3 regions of the Streptomyces sp. NPDC101225 genome follow, and region 1 is predicted to be linked to each of the others. Evidence: riboswitches for the same ligand, from Rfam matches in the RefSeq annotation. Region 1 holds a riboswitch; each other region holds the start of a gene.
The links. A riboswitch is a leader RNA that binds a small molecule or an ion and turns the genes downstream of it on or off. The one in region 1 is predicted to bind thiamine pyrophosphate.
Positions count from the first base shown of each region.

Region 1 (3,992 bases):
ACGTACTCCATGGCGAGATAGACGTACGACCCGTCGGTGCCCTGGTCGAAGACCTGCACCACGTTCGGGTGGGCCAGCCGGGCGACCGACTTCGCCTCCCGGATGAACCGCTCGACGAAGGTGCCGTCGGCGGCGAGCGTCGGGTGCATCACCTTCAGCGCGAGCACGCGGTCCAGGCGGGTGTCCAGGGCCCGGTAGACCGTGGCCATCCCGCCGACCGCGATCCGCGCGTCCACGCGATAGCGCCCGTCGAGCACCTGCCCGACCAAAGGGTCCTGAAGGGTCGTATCCACGCAGGTGAGTGTACGAGCCGTGACCGACAAGGCCGTCCGATCCTGCCGGATCGGGGCGTGACTGCAGCCGACCTGTGACGGACCTCGCACCGGTTGCCGAGGCCCGTCGAACGTGCGTTCAGAACGCGGGACGCTCGGGATCCAGGTGCGCGCGCCCCTCGTGCGGCGAGGACGCCTCGGCGAAGTGCCGGCGCGGGATGCGGCCCGCCCGGTGCGCCAGCCGGCCCGCCTCCACCGCGTGCTTCATGGCCTCGGCCATCAGCTGCGGCTCCTGCGCCCGCGTCACCGCGGAGGCGAGCATCACACCCGCGCACCCCAGTTCCATCGCGAGCGCCGCGTCCGAGGCCGTACCGGCGCCCGCGTCCAGGATCACCGGCACGCGCGCGTGCTCGGTGATCAGCTGGAAGTTGTGCGGGTTGCGGATGCCGAGACCGGAGCCGATGGGCGAGCCGAGCGGCATGATCGCCGCGCAGCCGGCGTCCTCCAGCTTCCGGGCGAGGACCGGGTCGTCGTTGGTGTACGGCAGCACGGTGAAACCGTCGTCGACGAGGATCTCGGCGGCGTCGAGCAGCTCGATCGGGTCGGGCAGGAGGGTGCGCTCGTCGGCGATGACCTCCAGCTTGACCAGGTCGGTGCCGAGCGCCTCGCGCGCCATGCGCGCGGTCAGCACCGCCTCCCCGGCGGTGAAGCAGCCGGCCGTGTTCGGCAGCACCCGGATGCCGAGCTGGTCCAGGACGGAGAGCACCGAGCCGTGCACCGAGGGGTCCACGCGCCGCATCGCGACCGTGGTCAGCTCCGTGCCGGACGCCACCAGCGCCCGCTCCAGCACGTCGAGGCTCGGGGCACCGCCGGTGCCCATGATCAGGCGGGACGTGAAGGACGTACCGCCGATGGCGAAGGGATCGTCGGCCATGGGTCAGCCTCCTTGGACGGCGGTGAGGACCTCGACGCGGTCCCCCTCGGAGAGGGGCGTCGACGGCCACTGCGCGCGCGGGACGACGGTTTCGTTGAGCGCGGCGGCCACTCCGGTGGGGGCCGCGGTCAGCGCCCGCACAACGGTGTCGAGAGCCGTGCCGGAAGCGAACTCCCGGAGCTCCCCGTTGACGGAGATGTTCATGCGGGCTGCTCCACGCGCCCGAAGCGCCTCGGGGTGAACGGGAGGGCCTCGTGCGGGAGATCGCCGGTGGTCAGGACGTGCGCCATGGCGTCGCCGGTCACCGGCGTCAGCAGCACGCCGTTGCGGTGGTGCCCGGTGGCCAGCAGCAGACCGGGCAGCTGCGTCGGGCCGAGCAGAGGGGCGTTGTCGGGGGAGCCCGGACGCAGGCCCGCACGCGTCTCCGTCAGCGGCAGCTCGGTGATGCCGGGGACCAGCTCGTGCGCGTCGCGCAGCAGCTCGTACACCCCGCCCGCGGTGACCGTCGTGTCCCAGCCGAGCTCCTCGGTGGTCGCGCCGATCACCAGCTCGCCGCTCTCGCGCGGCACCAGATAGACCTGGCTGCCGCGCACCACGGCGCGCACGGTGCGGCTGAGGAAGGGCGCGAGCCGCCGCGGCACACTCAGCCGCAGCACCTGCCCCTTCACCGGCCGCACCGGCGGCAGCACGTCGCCCGGGACCCCCGGGAGCCGCCCGCTGAGACTGCCGGCGGCCAGCACCACCTGGCCCGCGCCCAGCGCGGTGCCGTCCGCCGTGGTGACACCGCGGGCCCGGTCCCGTACGGCGTGGAAGCGCTCGGCCCACTGGCGGTGGAAGACCACGCCCGCGTGCTCGCAGGCGGCGACCAGCGCGCGTGCCAGCCGCCGCGGGTCGATCTGGTGGTCGCCGTCGACCCGGAGCCCACCGCGCACGCCCGGCGCGAGCATCGGTTCCAGGCGCCGGCACTCGCGGCCCGACAGCCACTCCGACTCCAGGCCCGACGCCCGCTGCAGGGCGTGCAGTTCGCGCAGGTGGGCGCGGTCGTCGGCGTCCAGCGCGACGGCCAGCGTGCCGCACCGGCGGTAGCCGAGGTCGTGCCCGGTGAGCTCGGTGAGCTCGGCCGTGAACTCCGGATAGCGGCGGGCCGAGGCGAGGTTCAGGCCGAGCAGGGTCTGCTCGCCGTGGTGCAGTTCGGTGACCGCGGCGAGCATCCCGGCGGCCACCTGCGCGGCCCCGCCACCCGGCTCGGGGTCCACGACGGCCGTGGCGAACCCGCGTTGCGCGGCCCGCCAGGCCGTGACCAGGCCGATGATTCCGCCCCCGATGACGAGGACGTCGGACGTACGTGACGACATGGGCGTCCAGCCCCTCCCTTCGCCGGCATGACCCGGATCAGGTTCGTACGGTCGGAGGCCGCCAGCCTCCCTCTCAGCCCGGTGCGTCCGGGCTCCCGCGAGTGCTTGTACGGTGGCCACCCTAGCCCGACCCTCCGCGCCTCTGTAAGGGAGCCTCCCGCCGTGCCCCGCTCGCTGGACGGACTCGTCCTCGCCCCCGTCGCCGACCAGGCCCCAGGTCAGGTGGGCACCCGGACGCGGTTCACGTACCACGAGAAGGACGGCGGGATCTGGGCCGAGTACGCGGGCGGGGATGTCGTACGGGGCCGTCTGGTGGGTACCCGGGACGGTGACCGGCTGGACTTCCGGTACGTGCAGCTCAAGCGGGACGGGACGACGTCCTCGGGGCACTGCGTGTCCACGGTGGTGGAGCTGCCGGACGGGCGCGTGCGGCTGGAGGAGAGCTGGGAGTGGGAGTCGGGGACCGGCAGCGGCACCAGTGTTGTGGAGCAGGTCACCGAGTGAGCGCGACCGCTGACTGACACTGTGTCAGTTGGCTAGGGTGATCAGGTGAGCGAGCAGACGCAGGAGACGGGCGGGCCGCCCTCGCGGCACGTGGTCGTGGTCGGCGCGGGCATGGCCGGGGTGCAGTCCGCGGTGGCGCTGCGCGAACAGGGCTTCACCGGCCGCGTGACCCTGATCGGCGCCGAGCCCCACCAGCCCTACGACCGGCCCCCGCTGTCCAAGGCCGTCCTGCTCGGCAAGTCCGAGGGCTCCGCCTTCGACGTCGACTTCGAGGCGCTCGGCATCGAACTCCGGCTCGGGTGCGAGGTACTGGGCGTGCGCCCCGCCGAGCACCGGCTGGACACCGAGGCCGGGCCCGTCCGCTACGACGTCCTCGTGCTCGCCACCGGTGCCGAACCGATTCGGCTGCCGGGCGCCGAGGGCGTCCCCGGTGTGCATCTGCTGCGCACCCTGGACGACGCCGACCGGCTGCGGCCCGTCCTCGCCCGGCAGCACGACATCGTGGTGGTCGGCGCGGGCTGGATCGGGGCCGAGTTCGCCACGGCCGCGCGCGAGGCGGGCTGCGCGGTGACGGTCGTCGAGGCGGCGGACCGGCCGCTCGCCGGCGCCCTGCCCGCCGAGGTGGCCGCCCCGATGGCCGCCTGGTACGCCGACGCCGGCGTCGAACTGCGCACGCACACGCGCGTGGAGCGTGTCGAGCCCGGCGCGGTCGTCCTCGACGACGGCTCGCGGCTGCCCGCGGGCGCGGTCGTGGTCGGCATCGGCGCCCGCCCCGCCACGGCCTGGCTCGGCGGCTCCGGCATCGAGCTCGGAGCGCACCACGAGATCGTCGCGGACGCCCATCTGCGCACCTCGGCACCGGACGTCTACGCCGTCGGCGACTGCGCCTCCTTCCCGTCGCGGCGCTACGGCGAGCGCCTGCTGGTC
Region 1 covers NZ_JBIWOE010000007.1:73,470-77,461, reverse strand. The annotation lists gene pknB (Stk1 family PASTA domain-containing Ser/Thr kinase) at 1-293, opposite strand, end outside; gene ACIRPX_RS12615 (thiazole synthase) at 412-1,206, opposite strand; gene thiS (sulfur carrier protein ThiS) at 1,210-1,410, opposite strand; gene thiO (glycine oxidase ThiO) at 1,407-2,561, opposite strand; TPP riboswitch at 2,559-2,670, opposite strand; gene ACIRPX_RS12600 (hypothetical protein) at 2,724-3,065, shown strand; gene ACIRPX_RS12595 (NAD(P)/FAD-dependent oxidoreductase) at 3,111-3,992, shown strand, end outside.

Region 2 (3,992 bases), on a different contig from region 1:
AAGCCCTCAAAAGGGATCATCCGCGGATCATCCTGAAAGGGGGGCGTCATGTCCGCCTTCCATGAAGAGATCGACGTCGACCGGACTCCCGAGGACGTCTGGGCGTACGTCATCGATCCCTCCCATCTGCCGGAGTGGCAGCTGAGCGCGGTCTCCGCCGAGCAGCTCGACGCCGGTCCGCTCCACCCCGGCTCACGGGTCAGGGTCACCCGCCGGGTCGGACGCCGCGAGATGCCGATGACCATGGAGTTCACCGAGTACGAGCCGCCGCACAGCTGGGGGCTGCGCGGCGTCGACGGCCCGGTCAGGGGCACCTTCCACGGGGCGGTGGAGCCGCTCGACGACGGCCGCCGCGCCCGTTTGACGATGGACCTGGACTTCGAGGGGCACGGCATCGGAAAGGTCCTGCTGCCGCTCCTCGTCCGCCCCCAGGTCCGCAAGGAACTCCCGCGCAACGAGCAGCTCCTCAGGAACAAGCTGGAGCACACGGCGAGCGACTCTCAGCAGTAGCCGACGGGCGACGCTCCCCACCGGTCCACGGCCCACCCGACCCCCCGCCCCGGCCACCGATGCGGTGCCTGCGCCGGTGCGGGGGCACACCTGCGGCGGCAGGTTGTCACACCAGTCGATCTGCGACACTGGTACCGCCATGCCTAAGCCCGGAGAACTCACTTTCGTAGCCCCCCGCGGAGCCAAGAAGCCGCCGCGGCATCTTGCCGATCTCTCGCCCGCCGAGCGCAAGGAGGCGGTCGCCGAGATCGGGGAGAAGCCGTTTCGTGCCAAGCAGCTCTCGCAGCACTACTTCGCGCGGTACGCGCACGACCCGGCGGAGTGGACCGACATCCCCGCCGGTTCGCGCGGCCGGCTGCAGGAGGCGCTGCTGCCCGAGCTGATGAGCGTCGTACGGCATCTGTCGACCGACCAGGGCACCACCCGCAAGACGCTGTGGCGGCTGTTCGACGGGACGCTCGTCGAGTCCGTGCTGATGCGGTACCCGGACCGGGTCACCATGTGCATCAGCTCGCAGGCCGGCTGCGGGATGAACTGCCCCTTCTGCGCCACCGGGCAGGCCGGGCTGGACCGGAATCTCTCCGCCGCGGAGATCGTCCATCAGATCGTGGACGGGATGCGGGCCCTCAGGGACGGGGAGGTGCCCGGCGGGCCGGCGCGGCTGTCCAACATCGTCTTCATGGGGATGGGCGAGCCCCTCGCCAACTACAAGCGGGTCGTCACGGCGATCCGCGCGCTCACCGACCCGGCCCCGGACGGGCTCGGGCTCTCGCAGCGCGGCATCACCGTCTCGACCGTCGGGCTCGTGCCGGCCGTCCACCGTCTCGCCGACGAGGGACTGAAGTGCCGGCTGGCGATCTCGCTGCACGCCCCCGACGACGAGCTGCGCGACACCCTCGTCCCCGTGAACACGCGGTGGAAGGTGCGCGAGGTCCTCGACGCCGGGTTCGAGTACGCCGGCAGGAGTGGGCGCCGGCTCAGCATCGAGTACGCGCTCATCCGGGACATCAACGACCAGGCCTGGCGCGGCGACCGCCTCGGACGGCTGCTCAGGGGCAAGCCCGTGCACGTCAACCTGATCCCGCTCAACCCGACGCCCGGCTCGAAATGGACCGCCTCCCGTCCCGAGGACGAGAAGGCCTTCGTCGAGGCCATCGCCGCACACGGTGTACCGGTGACGGTCCGGGACACCCGGGGGCAGGAGATCGACGGGGCCTGCGGTCAGCTCGCGGCCACCGAGCGGTAACCTGAGCCGGTACGAACACCCGTACCGAACACCCGTACACACATCTGCATATTCCGACAGGGGAGCGCCACAGCGCTGAGAGTGCGGCAACCGGGCCGCAGACCCTCTGAACCTTGCCCAGGTCATTCTGGGTAGGAAGTTCGGTGATCACTCAAGCTGTTGCGCCCTGCCCGGGAGCCGTCGGCCCTGTCCGCCGGTCCCGGGCAGGGCCGCGTCTCTTCCTGGTCAGCCAGGAGGAATTCGGTGAACAACTACAGGAAGCTCGCGGCAGCCGCCGTGGGTCTCGGCCTCGTCACGCTGTCCGCCTGCGGGTCCTCGTCCGGCAGCGGCGGCTCCGGCGGCTCCACGTCCGTCACCCTCGTCAGCCACGACTCCTGGGCCGTCTCGAAGAGCGTCCTCGCCGACTTCGAGAAGCGGTCCGGCTACACGGTCCACGTCCTCAAGGACGGCGACGCCGGGCAGGCCGTCAACAAGGCCATCCTCACCAAGGACAACCCGCAGGGCGACGTCTTCTTCGGCGTCGACAACACCCTGCTCTCGCGGGCGCTCGACAACGGCCTCTTCCAGCCGTACGAGGCGAAGGGCTCCGACATGATCCTGCCGGAGTTCCGCGTCGACCAGGCCAAGCACCGGGTCACCCCCATCGACTCCGGCGACATCTGCGTCAACTACGACAAGGCGTACTTCAGCAAGCACGGGCTGACGCCGCCGCAGTCGTTCGACGACCTGGTCAAGCCCGAGTACAAGAACCTCCTCGTCACGGAGAACGCCGCCACCTCCTCGCCGGGTCTCGGCTTCCTGCTCGGCACGGCCGCCCGGTACGGTGACGGCGGCTGGCAGGGCTACTGGAAGAAGCTCAAGGCCAACGGCGTGAAGGTCGTCGACGGCTGGGAGCAGGCCTACAACGAGGAGTTCTCCGGCTCGGCCGGCGGCAAGAAGGCCAAGGGCGACCGGCCGCTGGTCGTCTCCTACGCCTCCTCGCCCCCCGCCGAGGTCATCTACGCCGACCCGAAGCCGAAGACGGCGCCGACCGGGACGGCGTACGGCACCTGCTTCCGGCAGATCGAGTACGCGGGACTGCTCAGCAACGCCAAGAACACCAAGGGCGGCAAGGCGCTGCTGGACTTCCTGGTCAGCAAGGAGTTCCAGGACGACATGCCGCTGAACATGTTCGTCTACCCGGTGCGCAAGGCCGCCCGGGTTCCGGCCGAGTTCCAGAAGTACGGGCAGCCGGCCAAGGACCCGGAGCGGATGGCGCCCGGCAAGATCGCCGAGAACCGTGACCAGTGGGTCAAGTCGTGGACGTCACTCGTACTGAAGTAGCCGTCCGTGCCCGGCGCGCGGGGAGCGCGGCGCGGCTCGGCCTCATGGCCGTGCCCGTCGCGTTCTTCGCGCTGTTCTTCGCCTGGCCCGTGGCCGCGATCGTGGCGCGCGGGCTCAAGGTCGACGGCACCTGGCGGTTCGGCCGGATCGCGGACGTCGTGGCGCAGTCCGACATCCGGCACGTCCTGTGGTTCACCACCTGGCAGGCGCTCGCCTCGACCGCGCTCACGCTGCTGATCGCGCTCCCCGGCGCATACGTCTTCGCGCGCTTCGACTTCCCCGGCAAGCAGGTGCTGCGGGCCGTGGTCACCGTCCCGTTCGTGCTGCCGACGGTCGTCGTCGGTACGGCCTTCCTCGCGCTCGTCGGCCGCGGAGGGTTCCTCGACGCACTGTGGGGGGTACGGCTGGACACCACCGTGTGGGCCATCCTGCTCGCGCACGTCTTCTTCAACTACGCCGTCGTCGTCCGTACCGTGGGCGGCCTGTGGGGCCAGCTCGACCCGCGGCAGGAGGAGGCCGCGCGGATGCTGGGCGCCTCGCCGCTGCGGGCGTGGCGGAGGGTGACGCTGCCCGCGCTCACGCCCGCCGTCGCCGCGGCCGCGCTCATGGTCTTCCTCTTCACCTTCACCTCCTTCGGCGTGGTGCAGATCCTGGGCGGGCCCACCTTCTCCACGCTCGAGGTGGAGATCTACCGGCAGACGTCCGAGATCTTCGACCTCTCCACCGCCGCGGTGCTCACCGTCGTGCAGTTCCTGGCGGTGGGCGCGATCCTCGCGGTGCACGCCTGGACCGTACGGCGGCGCGAGACGGCCCTGCGCCTGGTCGACGCGTCCGTGACCGCGCGGCGGCCGCGCGGGGCGCGGGAGTGGGGGCTGCTCGCCGGCGTCCTCGCCACCGTCGCCGTGCTGCTCGT
Region 2 covers NZ_JBIWOE010000009.1:214,219-218,210, forward strand. The annotation lists gene ACIRPX_RS16205 (SRPBCC family protein) at 49-510, shown strand; gene rlmN (23S rRNA (adenine(2503)-C(2))-methyltransferase RlmN) at 650-1,756, shown strand; TPP riboswitch at 1,805-1,912, shown strand; gene ACIRPX_RS16215 (thiamine ABC transporter substrate binding subunit) at 2,000-3,079, shown strand; gene ACIRPX_RS16220 (ABC transporter permease) at 3,124-3,992, shown strand, end outside.
Region 2: linked by a shared signal. The riboswitch ahead of ACIRPX_RS16215 (thiamine ABC transporter substrate binding subunit) and the one ahead of thiO (glycine oxidase ThiO) in region 1 are both predicted to bind thiamine pyrophosphate.

Region 3 (3,992 bases), on a different contig from region 1:
GTGCCGGAGCCGGTGCGGCGGCTCCCGGCGCCCTCGCCGCGACCGGCTCGGGCCCCGGCCGGTCGGCCGCGACCACCACGGCCGCGAGCAGCGTGGTGACGGGTACGGAGGCGACCAGGCCGATCGAGCCCACCAGGGTGCGGACGATCTCCTCGGCGACCAGCTCGCTGTTGGCGACCGTCCCCACGCCGCTCTGCGCGATGGAGAAGAGCAGCAGCAACGGCAGTGCGGCGCCCGCGTAGGCGAGGACGAGGGTGTTGACGACGGACGCGATGTGGTCCCGGCCGATGCGGATTCCGGCCCGGTACAGCTCACGGCGGCCCATCGAGGGGTTCGCCTCGTGCAGCTCCCAGACCGCCGAGGTCTGGGTGACCGTCACGTCGTCGAGGACGCCGAGCGAGCCGATGATGACGCCCGCGAGCAGCAGACCGCTCATGTCGATCGACGGGTAGAGGCCGTGGATCAGGCCGGTGCTGTCGTCCGTGTTGCCGGTCAGGGCGGCCCAGCCGATGAACCCCGAGCCGAGCACGCCGATCAGTGCGAGGGAGAGCAGCGTGCCGAGCACCGCCACGGACGTACGGGCGGACAGGCCGTGGCACATGTAGAGGGCGAGCAGCATGATGGCGCTCGCCCCGACCACCGCCACGAGCAGCGGGTTCGAGCCCTGCAGGATCGCGGGCAGGATGAAGAAGGTCAGCACCATGAAGCTGACGGCCAGCGCGACCAGCGCCATGACACCGCGCAGCCGCCCGACGACCACGACGGCGAGCGCGAAGATGCCGGCGAGCAGCGCCATGGGGAAGCGGCGGTCGACGTCGGTGACCGAGTACTGCAGTTCCTTGGGTGCGGAGGGCTCGTAGGCGGCCACGACCTTCTCGCCCTCGTGCAGCTGCCGCGACTGGTCCGGCTGCACGATCTCGGTGAACGTGCGGCCCTTGTCCTTGCCGGTGTCGACGTGGATCGTCGCCTTCTTGCAGGTGCCCTTCTCCGGCTGCCGGGCGGAGGAGCCCGCGGTGCCGGAGGTGTCGCCCGCCGAGGCCTGTCCGGAGCCGTTCACCGCCGTGCAGCTCACGTTCACGACCTGGGCGACCGTCGCCTGCTGGGTCTGCCGGTCGAATCCCACGCCGGATCGCTGGTGGGCCGGTGCGCCCCCGGGCCACAGCACCACGAGCCCGACCACCACGGCCGCGGCGAACGGGATGAGCACCGCCGCGATGACCTTGCGCAGGTGCCGGGAGACGGGCGCGGCGGGACCGTGGCTGTGCGAGTGCCCGTGAGCGGCGCCGGCATGGCCGCCGTGCCCGTGGCCGCTGCCCTGCCCGCCGGCGTGCCCGCTGTGATCACGGCCGGTACGTGGTCCGGCGCCGTGATCGTGGTGGGCATCGTGGCCGTACCCCTGGCCGCTGTCGGAGCCGGGACCGTGGGGCGGCTCCGGGGATGGGTAGGGGTGCCGGTGTGTCGTGGTCACGGCCCGATCATTGCAAGAACGCCGGGGCCCCCTGTTCAGCTCGCCGGAATTGACGCTAGCGTGGAGACACCTTTGCACACGCGGGAGCTCGGAGCACCGGGCTGAGAGGGCGCTGACCTCCGTCCCTGCGATGTTTCACGTGGAACATCACCGAAGTCGGGTGATGGTCCGACGAGACGTCGACAGACGGATATCGCTGCGTCGACCGCCGAACCTGTTACCGGGTAATGCCGGCGTAGGGAGTAGGTCTCATGACCAACAAGGACGTACGCACGCCTGCCTCCGACCAGGACGCACCGTCCCTTCCGGGCGAACAGTCCGCAGAACAGTCCTCGGAGGCCGGGAAGTCCGTCGGCTGGCACAAGGCGTATGTCGAGGGCTCACGCCCCGATCTGCGGGTGCCGGTCCGTCAGGTGCACCTCACCAACGGGCAGTCGGTCACGCTGTACGACACCTCCGGCCCGTACACCGATCCGCTCACCCACACCGATGTCCGCAGGGGGCTCGCCCCGCTGCGGGAGAACTGGATCGTCGCCCGTGGCGACACCGAGGAGTACGCGGGCCGCCCCGTACGCCCGGAGGACGACGGCATCAAGCACACCTCGCCGCGTGGCGGGCTGCGCAACCTCGACGCGGTCTTCCCCGGACGTCCGCGCCAGCCGCGGCGCGGACGCGAAGGGAAGGCGGTCACCCAGCTCGCCTACGCACGCCAGGGCGAGATCACACCCGAGATGGAGTTCGTGGCGCTCCGGGAGAACGTGGCGCCGGAGGTGGTCCGCGAGGAGATCGCGGCGGGCCGCGCGGTGCTGCCGGCCAACGTCAACCACCCGGAGATCGAGCCGATGATCATCGGCAAGAGGTTCCTGGTGAAGGTCAACGCCAACATCGGCAATTCCGCGGTGACGTCCTCCATCGAGGAGGAGGTCGAGAAGATGACCTGGGCGACCCGCTGGGGCGCCGACACGGTCATGGACCTGTCCACCGGCCGCAACATCCACACGACACGTGAATGGGTGCTGCGCAACTCCCCCGTGCCCATCGGCACCGTGCCGCTCTACCAGGCCCTGGAGAAGGTCGACGGCCGGGCGGAGGAGCTCACCTGGGAGATCTACAAGGACACCGTCATCGAGCAGGCCGAGCAGGGCGTGGACTACATGACGGTCCACGCGGGGGTCCGCCTGCCGTACGTCCCGCTCACCGCGAACCGCAAGACCGGCATCGTCTCGCGCGGCGGCTCGATCATGGCCGCCTGGTGCCTCGCGCACCACAAGGAGTCGTTCCTGTACGAGAACTTCGAGGAGCTCTGCGAGATCCTCGCCGCCTACGACGTCACGTACTCGCTGGGCGACGGTCTGCGGCCGGGTTCGATCGCGGACGCCAACGACGAGGCGCAGTTCGCCGAGCTGCGCACGCTCGGGGAGCTCAACACGATCGCCAAGCGCTTCCACGTGCAGACCATGATCGAAGGTCCGGGACACGTCCCGATGCACAAGATCAAGGAGAACATCGACCTTCAGCAGGAGATCTGCGAGGAGGCGCCGTTCTACACGCTCGGCCCGCTGACCACGGACGTCGCGCCGGCGTACGACCACATCACCTCCGGCATCGGTGCCGCGATGATCGCCTGGTGGGGCACGGCCATGCTCTGCTACGTCACGCCCAAGGAGCACCTGGGCCTGCCCAACCGTGACGACGTCAAGACCGGCGTCATCACCTACAAGATCGCCGCGCACGCGGCCGACCTCGCCAAGGGGCACCCCGGTGCCCAGGAGTGGGACGACGCGCTGTCCGACGCCCGGTTCGAGTTCCGGTGGGAGGACCAGTTCAATCTCGCCCTGGACCCGGACACGGCACGGGAGTTCCACGACGAGACCCTGCCGGCCGAGCCCGCCAAGACCGCCCACTTCTGCTCGATGTGCGGGCCGAAGTTCTGCTCGATGAAGATCAGCCAGAGCATCACGGAGCGGTTCGGTGGTGCGGCGGCTGAGGGGGCCTCGCCCGAGGAGATCGCCGAGGGCATGCTCCAGAAGTCGAAGGAGTTCGCGGCGAGCGGGAACCGTGTGTATCTGCCCCTGGCGGACTGAGCCCCCGGCGCGTCCGCACTCCACGGGCCCTTCCCTCCCCGACGGCGAGGGAAGGGCCCGTGCGGTGCGGCACGGCACCCGCCGTGGGTGGGCGTGGTGGCCGGCGCCTTCACGGCCGGCGTCCGCGCGGGCGCCGTTTCCGGGGTGATCGCCCGGACGGAGAAGACACGCCGACGCCGCTTGCTGCGACGCGGACTGCGGGACGGCTCCGAGGAGAGGGCCCGCCTGCCGGCGCCGTACGGGAGGGGTCCGGCCCGGCGCCGTACGGGAGGGGTCCGGCCCGGCGCCGTACGGGAGGGGTCCGGCCCGGCGCCGTCCTTAGAGGTCGAAGGCGTGCGCGGCGGGCGGGCCGGCCCACCCCAGGGAGGGAGCCGTTCGAGCCGGGCACGCCCACCGCGACGGGCCGCGCGCCGGAGACGACGGCCGGCGCGCCACGGAGC
Region 3 covers NZ_JBIWOE010000016.1:53,940-57,931, reverse strand. The annotation lists gene ACIRPX_RS22660 (YibE/F family protein) at 1-1,468, opposite strand, end outside; TPP riboswitch at 1,539-1,727, shown strand; gene thiC (phosphomethylpyrimidine synthase ThiC) at 1,720-3,552, shown strand.
Region 3: linked by a shared signal. The riboswitch ahead of thiC (phosphomethylpyrimidine synthase ThiC) and the one ahead of thiO (glycine oxidase ThiO) in region 1 are both predicted to bind thiamine pyrophosphate.